One region of the Priestia sp. YIM B13490 genome, then DNA from elsewhere that is predicted to be linked to it. Evidence: riboswitches for the same ligand, from Rfam matches in the RefSeq annotation. Region 1 holds a riboswitch; each other region holds the start of a gene.
What was found. Region 1 has a riboswitch for cobalamin ahead of nikA (nickel ABC transporter substrate-binding protein). Riboswitches for the same ligand answer to the same signal wherever they lie in the genome.
Positions count from the first base shown of each region.

Region 1 (7,507 bases):
ACAGGCGTTTTTACAGAAACAAAAATGATGGATGCCATGGCTAATACCATTGTCAGCCTCACTCCTGAATGGCTGGGCCCTCACCTTCCCTTAGTTGTAGCAATAACGAGCCTTCCTCTTAGCTTTGTATTTTCACCTGATGCTTATTATTTTGGCATTTTACCTGTTATTAGCCATACAGCAGCTAATTTTGGTGTAGACCCTGTAGAAATAGGACGAGCAGCTTTATTGGGACATTCCACAACTGGGTTTCCCCTATCTCCTTTAGTACCCGCTACTTTCATTCTGATTGGGCTGGTTGAAGTAGATTTCGGGGAGCATCAAAAGTTTCTTTTCAAGTGGGCCTTTGGAACAACTATTGTGATGACAATTACAGCCATTTTAACGAATGCTATTTCCTTTTAGACTCTACCATAAAAAAGGAAGCCGACTACCATAAGGCAATCGGCTCACACATGTAGGATATTGATTTAACACTAACAAAGTACAACACAACATTAGTAATTATATAATATATTTCATTATTTTGAAAGCGATTTCATAGATATTTTTAAAAATATTTTGTTATTTGTTTTTCGTAGAAAAAAACCACGTTTCAGCCAATTCGAAACGCGGTTCTTTTCTGTAAGGACTTGCCCTACAGGCTATAAATGTAAGTACGCTCATTATAGCATGAGCTCTTATCTAGATTCTATGGTAATTACTGTATAATATCGTTACATTACGACCGGTTGTATTTTTCTGTCCATGTGCAGCGTATTCCATGGCTCATCCTGTTCAGCAAGCCTTTCGATAAAATCTTGTGAAGTCCAGAATGGAATAGCCCCCGGTAAAAAAGGATGAGTATGCAGATACAACGTGTCATAAAAATGACTTTGAGCAAATTGTTCCACTGCCTTTAACAGCTGCTGTCCAATGCCTAGACGCCGGTATGCTGGATCGACATAGCATTTTACAATCTCGGCTGCAGTTTTATGTTCATATCGCTTTTTTAATGCATGAAACCTTCCATCGTAAGCGTATAAACCAATTGTTCCAATTACTTGTTGATTTTCCGTGACAGCTGCAAAAAAAGCAGCGCCTTTCGCTTGAACATAATATTCATTAAAATGAAGCAAATCCACAGGAAGCTGATTTTTTTCCATCATAGGAAATAGCTCATTCCGCATATTCATGACAAACTGAATCACTTCAGCATCCTTTTCTTTTACTTCTTTAATTTGATACATTGGTACTTCTTGCACGTTTACTGTCACATCCTTTGATCTATCATTGTATACTTTCTCTTTTTCCTATAGGAACAACACAATATTGACTATGGCGTTACGTCTAAATGCTGAGTCAGCATATAATACTCGCTTGGATTTGTGGTCCAGTTTTTCACCTTTTGATTATAAGCAACAACAATGTTTGGATGTACAATCGATGACGTCAGCATTTCTGCATTAATCAAAGCGGTTGCTTGCTTAGCTAACTGATCTCGCTTTGCGTCATCTACGGTTAAATTTAACTGCTGAATCATTTTTGTTAGCTTCTCATCATCAATCCGGCTGGCATTTAAACCACCGCCCGGCAAATAGTTCGTACTTAAATAATAGCTTGCATCTCCTCTAGGTGCAGTGATAAGACTGTACAGTGCTAAATCCCAATCGTCTTTTGCCATTACATATTCATCGCTGTCCTCAACGAGATGAATCTTAATAGTAATTCCTAACTCTTTCGCATTAGACTGTATAAGCTGAGCAATCAAAGGAAGTTCTGGCAGAGAGCTGTATGTGACAAGAGAGAGCGATAATGGCTTTCCATTTTTGATTGTTTTGCCATTTTTAATTTGATAGCCTGCTTTCTCTAAATATTTTTTAGCAGATGGCATACCTCTTTGCTCATTAGCATTATTATCAGCAAAAGGAAATTGGGATAAAAATGGACCTCGAGCTGCTGCCGCTTGATTGTTCATGATGCTGCTGACAATTTCTTTTCGGTTCAGTAAGGTATCGATAGCTTTTCTTACATTTTCGTCTTTTAATGCGTCATTGGTTTGATTATAAAGTAATAAATGTGTACGCACACTGGGTACTCCACTTACCTTAAAAGACGGATCTGTTTGTAAAGTGCCCAAACTTTCTAAAGGCGGGCGATAAATAATATCGGCTGTTCCGGACTGAAGAGCCGCAACTCGCGCATTAGCATCTTCGTTAAATGCAAAGATCGCATTTTTCAATTTTACTTTCCCATTCCAATAATGTTCATATCTTTCTAACTTCACTTGATTTCCTTGATCGAAAGTCAAAACTTGAAATGGACCTGTGCCAATAGGCTTCTTAGCTATATTAGAAACATCAACATCTATAATAGCTGTGTTTGGATGCACTAACTCAGAAGGAAATTTAGGCATTGGTTCTTTTAATGTAATTGTCAGCGCATGACCGTTCGCTTTGATTTCTTTAATATTTAAAGCGTTTTTCATCGCATAACTTTGATCTATCGTTCTTTGAAGAGAAGACTTAACGGCATTTGCATCTAGCGCTTTACCATTTTGAAACGTAATATTCTTTCTTATCGTAAATGTCCACGTAAGACCGTTATCTTCCGTTTTCCACTTTTCAGCAAGCCAGGGCTTTATTTTTAAATCATTGCTGATTTTAACAAGCGTCTCCCCTACTCCCGCACGAACTGCTGTATAATTATCATCCGTATGAGGATCAAGCGTTGCAGATGTAAAATTAAATAAAAACGTCACACTTTTATCCGTTTTCTTTCTTTCTTTTATACTTATGCTCTCTTCATTAGGAGCGCAAGCAGTGAGGCAAAGTAACACAAGAAATATCATAGATACGAGTTTTTTATTATTTATCATTGATTTTTCCACCTTCTATTTTAATACACAAAAAAAGCACTTCTAAAAAGAAGTGCTTGTCTTCAAAACAAATTCAGATAAACGTATCCCTTGTTTATCTTATTTTTGATTCTGCCAAAACACCTCCCTATCCTCGTAGGTTATTGTGTGCTGCGATTTATGGCAGGTCTCCTGGCTTCAAGTCATTGCCTTATACCGCCTTCCCGTCTCTAAATAGACAGTGGCTTTTTGACATAAGGCTCCTTGTTACAGTGGCGGGACCGCTCCGGATTTGCACCCGATTCCCTTTTAAGGCAATTGAAAAACAATTGCCACCATAAAAACTGGTTATTTAATTTAGTAGCGTGCTCTTGAAACTCTAGAAGTAGAAGCTGATGGTGAAACATCTTCATCATCAAATCCAGTGGCAATAACGGTTACCATCATTTCGTCCTTTAAATCTTCATTAATCACGGACCCAAAAATCATATTTAAGTCCTGATCAGAAGCAGACGTGACAATATCTGCTGCTTCCTGTACTTCGTAAAGACTCAGGCTGCTGCCGCTCGTAATGTTCAACAGCACGCCTCTTGCTCCATCAATCGATGCATCTAGCAGCGGACTAGAAATCGCTTTTTTCGCTGCTTCAATTGCCCGGTCTGATCCAGAAGCTCGTCCGATACCCATAAGCGCAAATCCTTGATTAGACATGATTGTTTTTACATCAGCAAAGTCAAGGTTAATCAGCCCCGGAACAGCGATTAAATCTGAAATACCTTGAATACCTTGGCGAAGAACATTATCTGCTTCACGGAATGCTTCAAGCATAGGCGTCTTTTTATCGACAATTTCAAGCAAGCGGTCGTTTGGAATCACAATAAGGGTATCTACCGATTCATTCATCGCAGTAATACCGCCTACTGCTTGCTTCGTACGTTTGTTTCCTTCAAACTTGAACGGGCGAGTGACTACTCCAATTGTTAAAGCATTTAGTTCACGGGCAATTTGGGCAATAACCGGAGCTGCTCCAGTACCGGTTCCTCCGCCCATGCCAGCTGTTACGAATACCATATCTGCGCCTTGCAGTACTTCTTGAATTTGTTCTCTGCTTTCTTCGGCTGCTTCTCTTCCCACTTCTGGATTAGCTCCTGCACCTAATCCTCGCGTTAAGGCCGCACCAATCTGCATTTTCACATCTGCTTTAGATAAGTTAAGCGCCTGAGCATCCGTATTAACGGCGATAAATTCTACTCCTTGTACACCGTGTTCAATCATACGGTTAACGGTGTTATTTCCTCCACCGCCGACCCCAATTACTTTAATTCGCACTAATGGCGATACATCTGCATCAAATCCAAACATTCTAAGTTCCTCCTCAATGATCAAAATTACTTTCTCTTATTATCCGAAAAAACACGTGAAGAACCTTTTACTCCTATGTTTAACGCGTAACTGTTCTTTTGTTTTACAGATTTTATACACTTCTCTTTTAACCTTTAAATCTTTACATCTTTATGTAAATTTATTGTTGTTCTAAAATTAGTACGCCGAACTCTTTTATGGTTTTTCCACTCAAAATGGCATATAAGCTTATTGTATCATTCATTTGACAGATGTCTGTATTTAATTTTGAGTAAGATGTGACTAAGAGAATAATATTTTTATAGACAAAATGAGAAAAAGCCCTTAGAAATAAGGGCTTCTCTAGATAATAAACCGTTTTATAATTTCCCAGTTAAGAATTGAGCCTCTCCCATGCCAAAGCTCCAGTCAGCATTACCGTTTTCAACAATCGAAATCATAATGTCGTTTGGCTGAATGCCGCAACTCTCTCCAAGCTCTTTTACAATTAATCTGTAAAGTGCTTGCTTTTGCTCTTCTGTTCGCTGTTTACTCGTTACACTTATAATAACCAAATCCTTGCTTCTCTCAAAGCCAAGACCTGTATCTTCAATAATCATTTCATGAGCAGGATGCTGATGTACAATTTGATAACGGTCGCGCTCCGGGACGCCAAAGGCTTCTAGCATCGCTCGGTGAGCAGCGTCTAGTAATGTTTTTAACTCTTTTTCATCTCTTCCTTCTATTACATCAAATCTAAGTAATGGCATACTAAGTAACCTCCAGCTTTTTGTCTAATATATTATTGCCTCATCATATCACAACTATCATTTGTAAAAAAAAGATATGCTATTCACAATGTGCTCTCTAGTGAAAGAGACCTCAAATGCTTCAATAAAAGCTCAACTTAACAAAAAGAAATGAGCAGTATAACGGCTCATTTCATTAGTACAAAAACATTTATAATAAGAGCTAAAATACATACAGATACAATGGCAATGAGTACGTTCATCACAAGGTTTTGCGAGGATGTTTTGGCTTGTTTTTTCATATCAGCCCGACTCATCTGTTGCTTTTCATGATCACTTTTAGACATCACGTAGCCTCTCCTATTCATCAAAATGTCAGCAGTGTGTAAATGATTTTTGAGAAACCTTGATCCAGTTCTTTTGTATAGACAGCAGCACATGCAGGTTATCACCAGTTATTTTAGCATGTTTTGTCAAATAAGTGGACTATGTAGCGCTTCAATTTATTATTCACAGCCAAATATATTTAAATTCGTTGCTTTTCTCTTCTTTTCTCGCTATTGTTTGAGAAGAAGGATAATTAGATACGATAAAGGATGATACGATATTGAATAACCATACGCAGCTGCCTCAGTATATCTACACATACGCATGCAGCGAAGAGGAACTCTCACTATGTCAATTAGAGAGACGCTCTCTTTTTGAAATTGAAACTGAGAAACCTATCATAAAAAGTGCCGTTAAACTTGATCCAAGCAGAAGCCCTTTTATCAAAGAGCGATTAGATATTATGTATGAATCAGATGACCTTGCAGATATTTGTAAGCAAGTAGAAGATATTGACCTCGGAGACAAAACATTTAAACTCATTTTTATGAAAATTAATGACTTGGAAAAAGATCAAAAAATAAGTTATAAAGGTCAGCGTGCTATTGAACGTGATGTGGGTTGGCATTTTGTAGCAGAAGCAGACTTGCATAACCCTGACCATTTGTTTGGCATTGTTCCATTTGAAGGACGCTGGTATTTTGGGAAATATCAAAAAAGCGAAGCAGTATGGCTGCATCATTTGAAAAAACCGCGTGAATACTCTACAGCACTCAGTACCCGCCTTGCAAGAGCTGTAGCTAACATTGCCGTTCCAAACCCCGAAGGAATCAAAGCGATTGATCCATGCTGCGGTATCGGTACAGTCCTTGTAGAAGCCCTTTCAATGAGCATTGATATTGTAGGACGCGATATCAATCCACTTGTGACTGACGGATCTCGTGAAAATATTGCGCATTTCGGCTTAAGCGGTGATGTCAAAACTGGACCGATTTCAGATGTTACAACTCACTATGATGTAGCTATCATCGACATGCCTTACAATCTCTACACCCACGCGACGCCTGAAGATCAGCTTTCTATTTTAAAACACGCGCGCCGCTTTGCGGATAAAGTAGTCGTGATTACAGTAGATACGATTGACCATATGATTCATGAAGCGGGCTTTTCTATTTCAGATCGCTGCGTAGCGCGCAAAAGCGTTTTTTCTAGACAAGTAGTTGTATGCGAATAAAAAAGACACCAGTCTAACAGGCTGGTGTCTTTTGATTTACCACTCTTTAGGTTCATAGTCTAATTCTTTGAATAGCTGCGTACGCTCTTTTTTCGTTAAATCTCTCCATTGCCCAACAGGTAAGTTATTTAAATGGATATTCATAATACGAGTGCGCTGAAGGCGGTACACTTCATATCCGAGCACTTCACACATACGGCGAATTTGACGATTTAAACCCTGTGTTAAAATAATTTGAAACTCATACTTAGACAGCTGTGTCACTTCACAAGGAAGCGTTTTTGTGCCTAAAATTTTTACTCCCTCAGACATGTTTTTGATAAACTCTGGTGTAATTGGCTTATCTACTGCAACAATATATTCTTTTTCATGCTTGTTTTCTGCACGTAAAATTTCATTAATAATATCGCCGTCATTTGTAAGTAAAATTAAGCCGTCTGAATCCTTATCAAGTCGTCCAACGTGGTGAATACGCAAAGGGTGATTGACTAAATCAATGATGTTTCCCTTTACTTTTTTTTCACTCGTACTTGTAATGCCGACTGGTTTATTAAGCGCAATATATACATTATTTCGAGCAATCCGAAGCTGTTGTCCGCTTACTCGAATATCATCGCCAGGCTTAACTTGATCTCCGACTTTTGCAACCTTTCCATTAACGGTTACTCTTCCTTCACTAATTAACTTATCTGCCCCGCGTCTTGACGCCTTTCCAGATTCGCTAATAAATTTATTCAGTCTCAGGTGAATCACAACCTTACATTTAAAAATTTTAAAATTTGTCTCTTCTATTAGAAACAGACATATGCCAATTTCTATACCGTCCCTATCGTAACATGCTATACGCTTCTCGTCTTCTTTTAATTTCATTACTTAATCATATTTTTTTAACAGTAATAGAAGTATAGGTCCAAAATACTTTGTAACCTTATTCTTAACATTTCAATCAATGCTTACACCTGTGAAACTTGCATCAATCTTTACTTATATACAAGACCTAGACGTCTGGATTGACTGATC
Region 1 covers NZ_JBHZOT010000009.1:31,723-39,229, reverse strand. Annotated here, with positions in the region: gene ACFX4R_RS22475 (CitMHS family transporter) at 1-405, shown strand, start outside; gene ACFX4R_RS22470 (GNAT family N-acetyltransferase) at 717-1,244, opposite strand; gene nikA (nickel ABC transporter substrate-binding protein) at 1,316-2,857, opposite strand; cobalamin riboswitch at 3,002-3,191, opposite strand; gene ftsZ (cell division protein FtsZ) at 3,194-4,198, opposite strand; gene ACFX4R_RS22455 (tautomerase family protein) at 4,558-4,947, opposite strand; gene ACFX4R_RS22450 (hypothetical protein) at 5,115-5,273, opposite strand; gene ACFX4R_RS22445 (TRM11 family SAM-dependent methyltransferase) at 5,534-6,487, shown strand; gene rluF (23S rRNA pseudouridine(2604) synthase RluF) at 6,524-7,231, opposite strand.

Region 2 (7,507 bases), on a different contig from region 1:
ATCAAATTCAGCTCCTTCTTGTGCTAATGTTAACCTCAAAAGGAATGGCTGGTGTACCGGGAGCATCGTTTGTAGTTGTACTTGCTACACTTGAATCTATGGGCTTCCCTCTTGAAGGCATGGCATTTATTGCAGGAATTGACCGCATTCTTGATATGATGCGTACCACAGTTAACGTAGTAGGAAATGCTTTAGCTGCAATTGTGATGTCAAAGTCTGAAGGCGAATTTGATAAGCAAAAATCATTAAATTATACAAATGAATTAAAGAAATCAAACATAGCTTAAAACAAAACAAGCCGGGCAGCTGCCCGGCTTGTTTTGTTTGGAGCTGACTGTTATCTTTTTTGAAACATATGGTAAAATAAAAGAAATGAGAGACAAAGGAAGTGTCATAATGACGGAAACTGTTCAGTTAATTAAAAAGCTTGTTTCGATTCCCAGTCCTTCTGGAAATACAGAAAAGGTAATTTCATTTGTCGAAGACTATATAAAAGAGCTAAATATTCAAACGTACCGCAATCGAAAAGGAGGCTTAGTCGCTACTATTCCCGGTAAAGATACAGATCACCACCGCATGCTGACGGCTCATGTCGATACATTAGGTGCTATGGTAAAAGAAATCAAACCGAGTGGACGTCTGAAAATCGACTTGATTGGAGGGTTTCGCTACAATTCTATTGAAGGAGAATATTGTGAAATTGAAACTTCATCAGGAGAAGTATTTACAGGAACCATCCTTATGCATCAAACATCTGTTCATGTGTATAAAGATGCAGGGAAAGCTGAGCGAAATCAAGAAAATATAGAAATTCGACTGGATGAAAAAGTACATAGCGCAGAAGATGTTCGCAGCCTTGGAATTGAAGTAGGCGACTTTGTTTCGTTTGATCCTCGTGTAGAAATAACAAAAAGCGGTTTTATTAAATCTCGTCATCTCGATGATAAAGCAAGCGTAGCTTTATTGCTCCAGCTCATAAAAACAATTCAAGAAGAACAGATCGAACTGCCATACACTACGCATTTTCTCATTTCAAATAATGAAGAAATTGGATACGGAGGGAATTCGAACATTACGCCTCAAACAGTAGAATACTTAGCGGTTGATATGGGTGCTATGGGAGATGGACAATCTACCGATGAATACACCGTGTCTATTTGTGTAAAAGATTCAAGCGGCCCATATCATTACGGTTTGAGAAAGCATTTGGTGGAGCTAGCTAAGCAGCATGATATTCAGTACAAATTAGATATTTATCCGTTTTACGGATCAGATGCTTCTGCTGCTATTCGTGCCGGACACGATATCGTACACGGCTTAATTGGTCCAGGAATTGATTCTTCTCATGCGTTTGAGAGAACGCATCAAGATTCATTAAACCATACGTATAAGCTTCTTTATCACTATGTGCAGTCGAACATGGTTCTGCTTTAAGAAAGCAATATTTAATTAGTGTATTTTTATGCAAAATAAAGAGCAGGACGGGATTGTGATGTCTGTACTTTCCTTTCCTAAAAAAGAAGCCGGCTGTCCGGCTTCTTTTTTTAATAAATACTATATATTTTTTACTGGTGAAGCAACAGTTGGTTAAAAAAGCACCTTTTTAAAGAGGTATAATATTGCTTAAACCTTTTGTACATTTTGTTCATTTACAGAAGTTAAAATGTTTTTAAATTTTTAAAAGTTTCTTGTGACAAGTTTTGTAGAATGGGTTTTCAAAAGGAAATGGTTTCGGCATAATGTGGATATAGCGATCACTACAATAATCGGAGGCGAATCTTTTCATGTGGGTACTGACGGTATATGCTGGAAAAGAAATGAAAATGTTTGAATTTGAAACTGAAAAGCAGGCGAGAGAAGCTTTTGCCAAAACAAATGGCTGTAAAGTTCTTTCAGAAGTGGTGTATTATAATGATCCTCATTTAACATTAGTAGCTATATAATGAAAAAACAAGAGCTGACTTTATGCTCTTGTTTTTTTATAGGTGCTTGTATCTTCCGAAAAGAATAGAGTTGAAATAAAAAAAAATGTACGCTATGATATGGTAGTTACTTCTATTATTCTGATAGTTTAAAAGGTTCATATATATCAAACAGCAACAGTAAAGATGCCAAGAAGGCTTAATAGGGAAACTGGTGAAAGACCAGTACTGCCCCCGCAACTGTAAGTGTGGACGAACGAGTATAACCACTGTGAAAAAATCACGGGAAGGTTCTCAAGTAGAATGATACACAAGTCAGGAGACCTGTCTTTATTGTGAAGTTTCTATTTCTCCGGGGAGCGGGAAGGGAAACGTTGGCTTAAAGTGGCATTCGTGTACACTCTTATTCTGACGTTTTACCCGCTCGCATATTAGCGAAGCGGGTTTTTCTCGTATCGAAAAACTACATATCGTGCAAAAAAGGTGCGCAATGTTCACATTGCGTTAAATGGGAAGTCTGGTGTGAAGCCAGCGCGGTACCCGCCACTGTGAAGAGGAGCTGATTGCATATGCCACTGTATTTGGGAAGGCGCAATCAAGTGATGAATCGAAGTCAGGAAACCAGCCTTTTTCTAATGCGAAGCTTACCCTACGGGATATAGGTGGAAGTGCAAAAACTTAGTTTGAATTTTCTGCGCCTCTATCATTGATAGAGGCGCTTTTTTTAGTAAAGGAGCGAATGAGTGTGACGACGTGGAACTTAAACGGAACAAAACATCACGTATTGATTTGTAATGGAAGCAGCTGTATGAGAAAAGGTGGAGAAGAAGCCACACAAGCTATTCGAAATAAAGTGACGGAACTGGATTTGGATGAAACGGTTCATACAACGCGTACGCGCTGTAACGGACGATGCAAAGATGCTCCTGTAGCTATCGTCTATCCTTCAGGAGATTGGTACAAGCAGGTCACTGAAACCGTGGCTCACCGGATTGTCGAAGAGCATTTAGCAGGAGGCTGCAGTGTAAAGGAATCGCTTATTTATGAATATGATCAAAATGGTTTCGTTTCTCCGGAAAACAGTGACTCCATAGAAGGAATTGACAAAGTAAAAAGTAACGCATAAAGGAGGAGCTAGCATGAAAGGTAAACTGTTAGTTATTGGATTTGGGCCGGGGAGCTTTGAACATATTACACAGCGAGCAAGAGAAGCCATTCAAGAAAGTGATATGATCATCGGTTACAAAACCTATGTGGAATTAATTCAAGGACTGTTAACGAATCAGCAAATTATTAGTACGGGAATGACCGAAGAAGTAAGCCGTGCACAGGAAGCTGTAAAGCAAGCCGAAGCAGGAAAAACCGTAGCTGTCATTTCGAGCGGAGATGCAGGAGTATACGGAATGGCAGGCCTTGTATATGAAGTGTTGATTGAAAAAGGCTGGAAAAAAGAAACGGGCGTAGAGCTGGAAGTAATTCCTGGCATTTCGGCTATCAATTCATGCGCATCTCTCCTTGGAGCGCCCGTGATGCACGATGCTTGTACGATTAGTTTAAGTGACCACCTTACGCCGTGGGATCTAATCGAAAAAAGAATTGAAGCAGCTGCACAAGCAGATTTTGTAGTGGCTTTTTACAACCCAAAGAGCGGAAGACGAACAAGACAAATTGTTGAAGCGCAAAGGATTCTATTAAAGTACCGTTCTCCTGATACGCCTGTTGGTCTTGTGAAAAGCGCTTATCGTGACCGTGAAGAAGTCGTAATGACTAACTTAAAAGACATGTTAAACCATGAAATAGGCATGCTGACTACCGTTGTTGTCGGAAATTCATCTACGTTCTTTTACGACGATTTAATGATTACACCGCGCGGGTATCAGCGGAAATATACCCTCAACCAAACGGAGCAGCCGCTAAGACCGCATCAGCGACTTCGAAAAGAAGCAGAACCATGGGCTCTCGATCAAGAAGAGACTGTAGAGCAAACAGCTTCAGCAATTGAAGCAGTTCAGACCAAACCAGAAGAAACAGCAACTTCACGAGCTCTTGCAGAAGAAGCGCTTCAAGCAATTTTAGGTGAAACCACTTCTGGGGTCGTACACCAGCCAATACAGTCAATTTTCGAAGTCGCGGTTAGTCCAGGACTTGCCAATAAGAAATTCACGCCTGTTCAAATGACAACACTAGCAGAAGTTGTTGGTGAAAAAGGTACGATGGAGTATACACCTGACCATCAAATCAAACTTCAAATTCCAACAGCCCAGCCAGATGTGATTATTAAAAAGCTCCAAGCAGCTTCCTTTTTACTATCTCCGGTCGGAGACGTGTTCACAATTAAAGCGTGTGATTTTTGTGATGGAGAAAAAAGCGATGCTATTCCACATACGGAAGAATTACAAAAACGCCTCGGGGGAATGGACATGCCAAAAGAGCTGAAGCTTGGTATTAATGGATGCGGTATGGCCTGTTATGGCGCAGTTCAAGAAGATATCGGCATTGTCTATAGAAAAGGTGCGTTTGATTTATTTTTAGGAGCTAAAACGGTTGGACGAAATGCGCATTCAGGTCAAATTGTGGCGGAAGGCATAGCACCCGATGACATTGTTGAAATAGTGGAGAACATTGTCCATGAATATAAAGAAAAAGGTCATCCTAATGAGCGATTTCATAAATTCTTTAAGCGTGTGAAGAACGTTTATGGATTCGACTATCAAGATATAACACCAAAAATAAAAGTAGAACCAGCTCCGTGTGGAGATTAAAAAATGGGAGGGCATTATATGAAATCAGTTTTATTTGTCGGTCATGGAAGCAGAGATCCTGAAGGGAACGATCAAATTCGCGAATTTATTTCGACTATGAAGCATGATTGGGACGCATCTATCTTAATAGAAACGTGTTTTCTAGAATTTGAACGCCCAAATGTAAGTCAAGGCATTGATACATGTGTGGCAAAAGGAGCAAAAGATGTAGTTGTAATTCCAATTATGCTCTTGCCTGCTGGCCACTCTAAAATACATATTCCGGCGGCTATAGATGAAGCTAAGGAAAAATATCCACACGTAAACTTCGTATACGGACGTCCCATTGGCGTTCATGAAGAAGCCCTTGAAATTTTAAAAACGAGATTACAAGAATCAGGAGAGAATTTAGAAACTCCAGCTGAAGACACGGCTGTTATCGTCTTAGGGCGAGGGGGAAGTGATCCTGATGCAAACAGTGATTTATATAAAATTACGCGCCTTCTTTGGGAAAAAACAAATTATAAAATCGTTGAAACTTCTTTTATGGGCGTGACCGCTCCACTGATTGATGAAGGCGTGGAGCGATGTTTGAAATTGGGCGCTAAAAAAGTGGTTATTCTCCCGTATTTCTTATTTACAGGAGTATTAATTAAGCGATTAGAAGAAATGGTGAAGCAGTATAAAATGCAGCATGAAAACATTGAGTTTAAGCTCGCCGGCTATTTCGGTTTTCACCCAAAACTGCAGACAATTTTAAAAGAACGTGCTGAAGAAGGATTAGAAGGTGAAGTGAAAATGAACTGCGATACGTGTCAATATCGCCTTGGCATTATGGAGCATATTGATCACCATCATCATCACGATCATGACCATGATCACGGACACCATCACCACGATCACCATCATGACCACGATCATCATGAAGATAAGGTCGGCGAGCTAAAATGATTTTATTGTTAGCCGGAACTAGCGATGCACGTGCATTAGCCGTGCAAGTGAAAAAAGCAGGTCATGAGGTTACGGCAACGGTTGTAACCGAAAACGCAGCTATCGAATTACAGCGTGCAGAAGTGAAAGTGAAAATTGGACGTCTCACAAAAGAAGATATGATGGATTTTGTAAACGAACATCGTGTAAAAGCTATTGTGGATGCAAGTCATCCTTTTGCAGAAGAAGCATCTAAAAATGCTATCGGCGCGGCTGCTGAAACAGCGATTCCTTACATACGCTATGAGCGGGCTTCGCAGGCTTTTACCTATGATAATATGACAATGGTTTCTACGTATGAAGAAGCAGCAGAAGTAGCAGCTGAGAAAAAAGGAGTTATTATGCTGACAACAGGCAGCAAAACGCTGCAGGTTTTTACAGAAAAGCTGCTTCCTCTTTCAGATGTACGGCTTGTTGCTCGTATGCTTCCAAGGCTGGATAATATGGAAAAGTGCCAGCAATTGGGATTTTCGCAAAAAAATATTATTGCTATTCAAGGGCCGTTTACAAAAGAGTTTGATCGAGCGCTGTATAAGCAATACGGAGTGACGGTCATGGTCACAAAAGAAAGCGGAAAAGTTGGATCTGTGGATGAAAAAGTGGAAGCAGCTAAAGAGTTAGGCTTAGATATTATTATGATTGGGCGACCGAAAATTGAGTATGGAACCGTGTATTCCACTTTTGAAGAAGTGGTTCATGCTTTAGTAAACCAAAATAGGAGTTGATTGAGATGGATTTTCGTACAGAATTTAAACCGTTAACTGTTCAGCCTCAGCAAATAGAAGGAAAAAGTTTTGAGATGATTACAGAAGAGCTTGGGCCTCATCCGTTTACAGACGAACAGTACCCAATTGTTCAGCGCGTAATTCATGCGTCTGCAGACTTTGAGCTTGGACGCAGCATGCTGTTTCATCCGGATGCGATTCAAGCAGGAATTAAAGCTATTCGCAGCGGCAAGCAAGTGGTTGCAGATGTACAAATGGTGCAAGTAGGAACAAACAAGCAGCGAATTGAAAAACACGGCGGTGAAATCAAAGTTTATATTTCGGATCCGGACGTAATGGAAGAAGCAAAGCGCTTAAATACAACGCGTGCAATTATTTCTATGCGAAAAGCCATCAAAGAAGCAGACGGTGGAATTTTTGCAATTGGGAACGCACCCACAGCTTTACTTGAATTAATTCGTTTGATTAAAGAAGGAGAAGCGAAGCCTGGGCTTGTTATTGGTCTGCCGGTAGGATTTGTTTCAGCAGCTGAATCTAAAGAAGAACTTGCAAAACTTGACGTGCCGTTTATTACAAACATCGGGCGAAAAGGCGGCAGTACGGTAACGGTTGCTGCATTAAATGCAATTTCAATTCTTGCAGATCAGGTGTAACGCATGAAGGAAGTACCAAAAGAACCTAAGAAACTCAGAGAAGGCTATACGACGGGCGCTTGTGCCACGGCAGCTACGAGAGCAGCTCTGCTTACGCTAATTTCAGGAGAAGTGCAAGATGAGTCAACGATTTACCTACCTGTCGGCCGCTTTGCTACGTTTCATCTTGAAGAATGCGAGTATCGCACAAGCAGCGCTGTAGCTAGCATCATTAAAGATGCTGGAGATGATCCCGATGCCACGCACGGAGCGCTGATTATTTCTGAAGTTTCGTGGTGTAATGGTGCAGGTATTATCATTGATGGAGGAGTGGGAGTAGGGCGTGTAACAAAGCCCGGCCTCCCGGTTCCTGTCGGTGAAGCAGCCATTAACCCTGTTCCAAGAAAGATGCTGAAAGAAACGGCTGAACAGCTTCTAGCTGAATACAATATACAAAAAGGCGTTAAGATTGTCATCTCGGTTCCTGAAGGAGAAGA
Region 2 covers NZ_JBHZOT010000003.1:786,707-794,213, reverse strand. Annotated here, with positions in the region: gene ACFX4R_RS14000 (cation:dicarboxylate symporter family transporter) at 1-287, shown strand, start outside; gene ACFX4R_RS13995 (M42 family metallopeptidase) at 397-1,434, shown strand; gene ACFX4R_RS13990 (hypothetical protein) at 1,785-1,943, shown strand; cobalamin riboswitch at 2,090-2,268, shown strand; cobalamin riboswitch at 2,387-2,566, shown strand; gene ACFX4R_RS13985 ((2Fe-2S) ferredoxin domain-containing protein) at 2,668-3,048, shown strand; gene cobJ (precorrin-3B C(17)-methyltransferase) at 3,062-4,684, shown strand; gene ACFX4R_RS13975 (sirohydrochlorin chelatase) at 4,703-5,614, shown strand; gene cobK (precorrin-6A reductase) at 5,611-6,378, shown strand; gene ACFX4R_RS13965 (precorrin-8X methylmutase) at 6,384-7,031, shown strand; gene ACFX4R_RS13960 (cobalt-precorrin-5B (C(1))-methyltransferase) at 7,035-7,507, shown strand, end outside.
Region 2: linked by a shared signal. The riboswitch ahead of ACFX4R_RS13985 ((2Fe-2S) ferredoxin domain-containing protein) and the one ahead of nikA (nickel ABC transporter substrate-binding protein) in region 1 are both predicted to bind cobalamin.

Region 3 (7,507 bases), on a different contig from region 1:
ATGAAAATCGAACGTCATCCCAGTTTAGAATATTTGAGCTCTTGCCGTTAATGATTCCTGTCGAACGGTTCGGAGCTGTTTCGTTCATTAATTCTCGTTTTAACATGCTTGTCATCAATTATTCACTCCTTTTAACTATGACAGCTTTCACATTCTTCAATGACTTCACTTGATGTTGAACGTACGTAGTAGGTCGTTTTTAACTTTTCTTTCCATGCCGTCATATGAAGATCCAGCAGCTCTTTTGCTCGGATATCATTTTGCACATATAAGTTGAATGAAATGGATTGATCAATATGGCGCTGGCGCTTGGCGTTTTGCTTAATGCTCCAGTGCTGATCAATTAAATAAACGGACTTATAATACCAGTTTGTTGCTGGTGATAAATCTGGTGCCGTCACCGGGATTTTATAGTTTTTCTTTTCCTCTGAATAAAACTTACGGAAAATCGGATCAATACTTGCAGTAGAACCCGCGATAATAGATGTTGATGAATTAGGTGCTACAGCCATTAAGTAGCCATTTCTTATCCCATTGCTTTGAACTTCGTTACGCAGTTCACTCCACGCTTCGCTTGTGTATTTACGTGTTTCAAAATAAGCGCCTGACTCAAAATCTGAGCCTTTAAATAATGGATATGCACCTTTTTCTTTAGCTAAGTTCATGCTTGCCTGTACGGTTAAGTAAGCAATTTGCTCGTACAATTCATCGCAATATGCTACCGCTTCATCTGTTTCCCATGCTATTTTCTTTAAGGCAAGCAGATGGTTCCAACCAAATGTGCCAAGTCCTACTGCGCGGTACTTTTGGTTTGTTAGTTTTGCTTGAAGTACTGGCAAATCATTTAACTCAATAACGTTATCAAGCATGCGTACTTGAATTGGAATTAAACGTTCAAGCACATCTTCAGTTACGGCTCTCGCTAAGTTGATAGAAGAAAGATTACATACAACAAAATCGCCCGGATTCTTTGTAATAATAATTTTTCCGTCTTCTGTAATTTCCTCTGTTACGACCGTTGTGCTTTGATTTTGCGTAATTTCTGTACATAAGTTGCTGCAGTAGATCATGCCCTCGTGGCGGTTTTGATTAGCTCGGTTAACCGTATCACGATAAAACATATAAGGCGTTCCGGTTTCAAGCTGGGAAAGCATAATGCGCTTGAAGATTTCAATAGCAGGTACTGTTTCTCTTGAAAGCTGTTCATTATTTACACACTCAGCGTAACGAGTGCGGAACGAACCGCTGCCTTCTTCTTCATCATAAAAATCTTCTAACGAGTAGCCCATCAGCGTACGAACTTCGTGAGGATCGAATAAGTGCCAGTCTTCACGTGCCTCTACTTTTTCCATAAACAAATCTGGCAAACATACGCCAGTGAATAAATCATGCGTGCGCTGACGTTCGTCACCATTGTTCAAACGCGCGTCTAAGAATGAAAAGATGTCTTTGTGCCATACGTCTAAATATACGGCAATAGCTCCTTGTCGTTGACCTAGCTGATCGACACTTACAGCCGTATTATTTAGCTGTTTCATCCATGGAATTGTTCCTGATGATACGCCTTTAAAACCTTTTATATCACTTCCTCGGCTTCTAATATGACCGAGGTAGACACCAATTCCGCCTCCATTTTTACTAAGCGTGGCCAAATCTGTATTGCTATCATAAATACCACGTAAGCTGTCATCAATCGTATCAATAAAGCAGCTAGATAGCTGTCCGTAGCTCTTTCCTGCGTTTGAAAGTGTTGGTGTGGCAACCGTCATATATAGACTAGAAAGCGCCCAATACGCTTCTTTTACTAATGCTGTTCGATTTTCTTTCTTTTCTTGAGACATCAGCGTCATAGCAATGATAAGAAAACGTTCTTGCGGTAATTCGTATACGCGCTTATCATGTGATGTCGCTAAATAGCGATCTGCTAATGTCAACAATCCAATGTATGTAAATAAACGATCGCGTTCAGGAATAATGACTGAAGCAATTTCATTAATTTCTTCTTCTGTATATGTTTTTAATAGCTGCTTATTATAAATGCCGATTTTTGTTAGTTCTTGAATAAGCTGATAAAACGAACCGTACTTCTCTTTTTTATCGTAACCTCGGTTGTCCGCTGCTTTTCGATATAGTTCGTTTAAGTATACGTCTGCCGCTACGTACGTCCAATCGGGTTCTTCCATTGAAATACGCTCTAAGGCTGCCAAAATTAGGACGTTTGCAACCTTTTCGTCCGTCATATTTTCCTTTACTGTAACAGTTTGAATAACCTTTTCCTCATACAAAGAAAAATCAAGCTGCGTAAATTCTTTTTTTAAACGTTCAATATATGCAGTTAATTCATGTAGAATTGTAGGCTTTAATGTATTCACCATAAATATGGCTCCTCTCTTCACTTCAAAATAAAAAATCGCTCACCGTACCTCGGTGAGCGAATAGAACGAAGATAGAAGAAGACACTAAGTCTTTTCTCAATCCTCGCTCTACCCTCTCACCTCCCGAAGAAGATAAAACGACATAAAAAAGGCAGGTCTCCTGACTTATGCTTCTTTTTACTTTAAGGCCTTCCCATGATGTTTACTCACAGTGGATTTCCTTATTTCATCAGCATTCACAGTTGCGGGGACAGCTTTGGATTTTCACCAAATTCCCTTTTAAGTCTTTTTATCAGACACCTTTTTCACTGGAAAACACAAAATATAGTATTTTATTATGGATTTCAAAACAACATATTGTGTTATGTTATAAACACATTATATAGGACAACTTAGAAAACTATCAACCTATTTTCAAAAATAATTTTGTTTTTTACGATAAAACTCTTCGACTTTTTTCATCAAACTATTCCATCATAACATGTTTTGATACGCTTGATGGAACAATGTGCTCTTTTTAAAAAATTTGTCCTATTTTTCTACTAAACATTGACAACCTCAATAAAAAAACCGTTTTTCATCAAAAAACGGTTTTTAATTATTTGTATTCTTTTTCAAATGCTGTGATTGTTTTGATAAACTTTTTATCAATATCGTATCCTATCCCCGGTTTTCCCTTCACCTTTATTACTCCGGCTTCTACCTCTACTTCGGGCTTAATAATATCTTTTTCCCAATAGCGAGACGACGCAGAAATATCACCTGGTATCGTGAAAGAAGGCAGTGTGGCAAGGGCAATGTTATGAGCTCGTGAAATCCCTGCTTCTAACATTCCTCCAACCCAAAGTTTTACACCATGTTGGGCGCATAAATTATGAATTTGCTTTGCTACGGACATTCCGCCAACTCGCCCGATTTTCACATTGATAATCTTACAGCTTTCTTGTTCGATTGCATGACGTGCATCTTCATAGCTCACAATACTTTCATCTAAGCAAATCGGCGTCTTTATTTGCTTTTGTAACAATCGATGATCAAGGATATCATCAGAACTTAACGGCTGTTCGATCATCATTAAATTCAATTCATCTAGTTTCTTCAATGAATCACTATCGCTTAACGTATAAGCTGAATTGGCATCAGCCATAAGAGGAATGCTTGGAAATTCATCTCGAATTTGTTTCAGTAGCTCATAGTCAGCACCCGGCTTAATTTTCACTTTAAAGCGCTTATAGCCATCTTTCATGTAAGTCTTTATTTGTTCTTTCATTACGGAAATGTCATTTAAGCCAACTACCACTCCAGCTTCTACAGCAGACCTTACTCCGCCAATTACTTCAGATAACGGCTTATTTTGCCGCTTTGCATACAAATCCCATACAGCACAGTCCAAAGCTGCTTTAGCCATGTTATTTCGCTTTAGAGGTTTGAATAGCTTTTGAACATCCTCTGGTTTTTGAAGCTGCTTATGAAGAAGCGAGGGAATTAAAAAATCGTCTAACATATGAAAACACGTCTGAATCGTTTCTTCCGTATACCAAGGAGATGAAAAAGCAACGACTTCTCCCCACCCTGTAAATCCTTGTTCATCTTCTACTTCAAGCAAAATCAATTCTCGATCCTGCACCGTACCATAGCTTGTTGAAAAAGGAGAAAGAAGCTTCATGTCAATTTTATAAAGATGTACTTTTTTTATAATCATCGATTAGCTCCCTTTCTGTATGAACGATGATAGCTTCCGGCGTATGATTTTATTAGAAGCCGTTCGCGGCAGCTCCTCTACTCGAACGAAGTACTTTGGAAGTTTGTACTTTGCTAAAAATTGTTGAATGTGTAAATATAATTCTTCATCTGAAACGTCTTCGTTTACAACAACACATGCAGCTGGCACTTGTCCCCATTTTTCATCAGCTACTCCCGTTACACCGGCCTCTTTAACAGCGGGATGCTTCAACAAAACATTTTCAATTTCAGCTGGATATACATTTTCTCCACCTGAAATAATAAGGTCTGAACGTCTGTCTAACACATATAGAAAGCCTTCTTCATCCACTTTCCCGATATCTCCTGTATAGAACCAGCCTTGTTGAATTGCTTTTTGAGTAGCCTCAGGTTTATTTAGGTATCCTTTTGTAACATTTGGACCTTTAACAATGATTTCTCCTGCTTCGCTGGTCTCATTTCCTTTTTCATCTACAATTTTCATTGCACATGGAAATAATGGTTTACCTGCTGATCCCAGTTTTCGCAAACTGTCTTCAGGTGAAAGCGTAACGAACTGTGAAGATGTTTCTGTCATTCCATACGTTTGATAAACAGGAATTTCTTTATTCACACAAGCCTCTAAAATAGTAAGCGGTGCAGGTCCTCCTCCTAAAAGCATACAGCGAAACGTATTTGGATACTTGCGTTCAGCTAATTCATCAAGCATATTGGACAGCATAGAAGTAACAACCGAAATAATCGTTACCCCTTTGTTTTCAATGGCTTCATTTACTGCTCTTGCTTCAAACCGTTCTTCTAAAATGATTTTCATTCCGTAAAAGACGCTCCGCATTAAAATAGATAAGCCGCTAATATGAAACAAAGGAACCGCTATAAGCCAGCAGTCTTTTTCATTTAATCCTAAATTAAGCGCTGAGCCAACAGAACTCCACCAGTGATTTCCATATGTCTGCAGCACTCCTTTTGGATGACCTGTTGTTCCAGACGTATACATAATGGTGAATGTGTCCTCGAGATTCCACGTTTTTTGAAAACCTGTTTCTGCTTCTGGAGAACTTTTTAAAGCAGGTAAAGTAAGCTGAGTAATGGAACTTTGGAATTCTCTAATTAAAAATGTTTCATCCGCAATAAGCAACGACACGTTTGCATCTGTTAGCTGATAATTAATTTCTTCGTTTGTCAAACGCGTGTTGACGAGCAGCAACCGGGCGCCAATATAAGAAATCGCATGTAAAATCTCGATAAACTCCACTCTATTTTTCATGTATAAAGCAATGGTATCACCTTGCTTTACACCGTTAAACGAAAGCTGCTGTGCTACTTTTTGAACACGTTTATGAAGCTCTTGAAACGTAAGAGACGTTTGCGGTGTTTCTACCGCCACTCGATTTGGCGTCAAATATGCTCTTTGCATAAGCCCATTAGGAATCGTTTGGCTACTCATGAATTTCTCTCCTTTTTATACTGATTAACTAAATTAAATTGAAAAAACAGCCTGATGATAATCACCAAGCTGTTTCAGCTGTTTAAGGGAAACGTGGGAACTGTTGGAAGTCTGGATTGCGTTTTTCCTTAAATGCATCGCGACCTTCTTTTGCCTCATCGGTTGTGTAATAAAGAAGCGTTGCGTCACCCGCAAATTGCTGGATACCAGCTAAGCCATCCGTATCAGCATTAAATGCTGCTTTTAAGAAACGAAGAGCGGTTGGACTTTTTTCTAACATCTCTTCACACCATTGAATTGTTTCAGCTTCAAGCTGTTCTAATGGAACGACCGTGTTTACTAATCCCATGTCTAGTGCTTCTTGAGCGTTGTACTGACGGCATAAGAACCAGATCTCACGCGCTTTCTTATGACCTACGATGCGAGCTAAGTAACCAGAGCCATATCCTGCATCGAAGCTTCCCACTTTAGGACCTGTTTGTCCAAAGACAGCGTTATCCGCTGCAATTGTTAAGTCACATACAACATGAAGAACGTGGCCTCCGCCAATTGCATAGCCTGATACCATCGCAACAACCGGCTTTGGAATTACGCGAATTAAACGCTGTAAATCCAGAACGTTTAGACGTGGAATTTCATCTTCTCCTACATAGCCGCCGTGGCCGCGAACTTTTTGGTCTCCGCCTGAGCAAAATGCTTTATCTCCAGCACCTGCTAATACAATTACTCCAATACTTGCATCGTCACGAGCATAAGCAAATGCATCGATCAATTCCATTACCGTTTTTGGACGGAATGCATTGTGCACTTCCGGACGGTTAATCGTAATTTTAGCGATTCCGTTATATGTTTCGTATAAAATGTCTTCATACTGACGTGCTGATGTCCATTCAACTGTCATCTTTATTTCCTCCTAATTATGTAGTAGCTAAGAACTCACTTACTATTCTACCAAAAATCTCGGGTTGTTCCACGTGAATTGCATGGCCTGTCCCTAAAATAATTCTAGAAGTAGCATTTGGTATTAATGTTTGCATTTCTTTGGAAATTAAACAAAACTTTTGATCTACTTCTCCTGTAATAAGCAAAACCGGCATCAACAGATCGTCCAGCTTCTCCCAAAGGGACGGCTGGACTCCTGTTCCCATTCCTTTCAAACTGTTGGAAAGGCCGATTTCTGTATGTGAAAGTCTTTCTTTACGCACCGCTTCTTGAACATGGCTAGGCAATTGCTTTTGAGAACTAAAAAGAGGAATTCCCTCCCAAAAGTTCACAAATTCTTCAATTCCATTTTTCATAATGCGGCTCGCCAGCTGTTCATCTTTTTCTTTTCTTAGCTTTTGTTCTTCTCGCGTTTTTAAACCAGGCGATGCGCTTTCTAATACCAACTTTTTCACATGGTGTGGATATCGCTGGGCAAATGAAAGAGCAAGCCTTCCTCCCATCGAATATCCAATTACATTCACCTGTGATAAAGATAGCTGTTGAAGAAGCTCATGCAGTGCTTCAACAACTGCTTCCATTGAATATGGTTTGATTTCTTTGGGAGCTGCTGATTGGCCATGACCAATAATATCAACAGCAATTACCTGATAGTCTTTAGCGAATTTCTTCATAAAGGTACGCCAAGTTTGAGAAGAGCCGGTAAAGCCGTGAAGCAGAAGCAGCGGCTCTCCTTTTCCCTCGGTGTGCACATAGTAAGATACACCACCTAATTGATACATCATTGCCTATTCCTCACCGTTTGACAAATTTATTTCCTCGGAAACAAGTTTCCACAAACTGCGATGAGTCTCTACATTTTCTGTACGAGTTGTACGAATCTCTACAACATGCAAACCGCCTTTTGTGAAAGCATGGTTCATTGCATGTCGAAATTCTTCCCAGCTGCTTGCTGAAGAAAATGTGCCATCATACAGACGAGTGGCATGCTCAAAGTTTAATCCAGTTGGCGTACCGAATA
Region 3 covers NZ_JBHZOT010000004.1:357,690-365,196, forward strand. Annotated here, with positions in the region: gene ACFX4R_RS16175 (ribonucleotide-diphosphate reductase subunit beta) at 1-115, opposite strand, end outside; gene ACFX4R_RS16180 (ribonucleoside-diphosphate reductase subunit alpha) at 132-2,375, opposite strand; cobalamin riboswitch at 2,509-2,694, opposite strand; gene menC (o-succinylbenzoate synthase) at 2,974-4,077, opposite strand; gene ACFX4R_RS16190 (o-succinylbenzoate--CoA ligase) at 4,081-5,544, opposite strand; gene menB (1,4-dihydroxy-2-naphthoyl-CoA synthase) at 5,627-6,445, opposite strand; gene menH (2-succinyl-6-hydroxy-2,4-cyclohexadiene-1-carboxylate synthase) at 6,462-7,271, opposite strand; gene menD (2-succinyl-5-enolpyruvyl-6-hydroxy-3-cyclohexene-1-carboxylic-acid synthase) at 7,275-7,507, opposite strand, start outside.
Region 3: linked by a shared signal. The riboswitch ahead of ACFX4R_RS16180 (ribonucleoside-diphosphate reductase subunit alpha) and the one ahead of nikA (nickel ABC transporter substrate-binding protein) in region 1 are both predicted to bind cobalamin.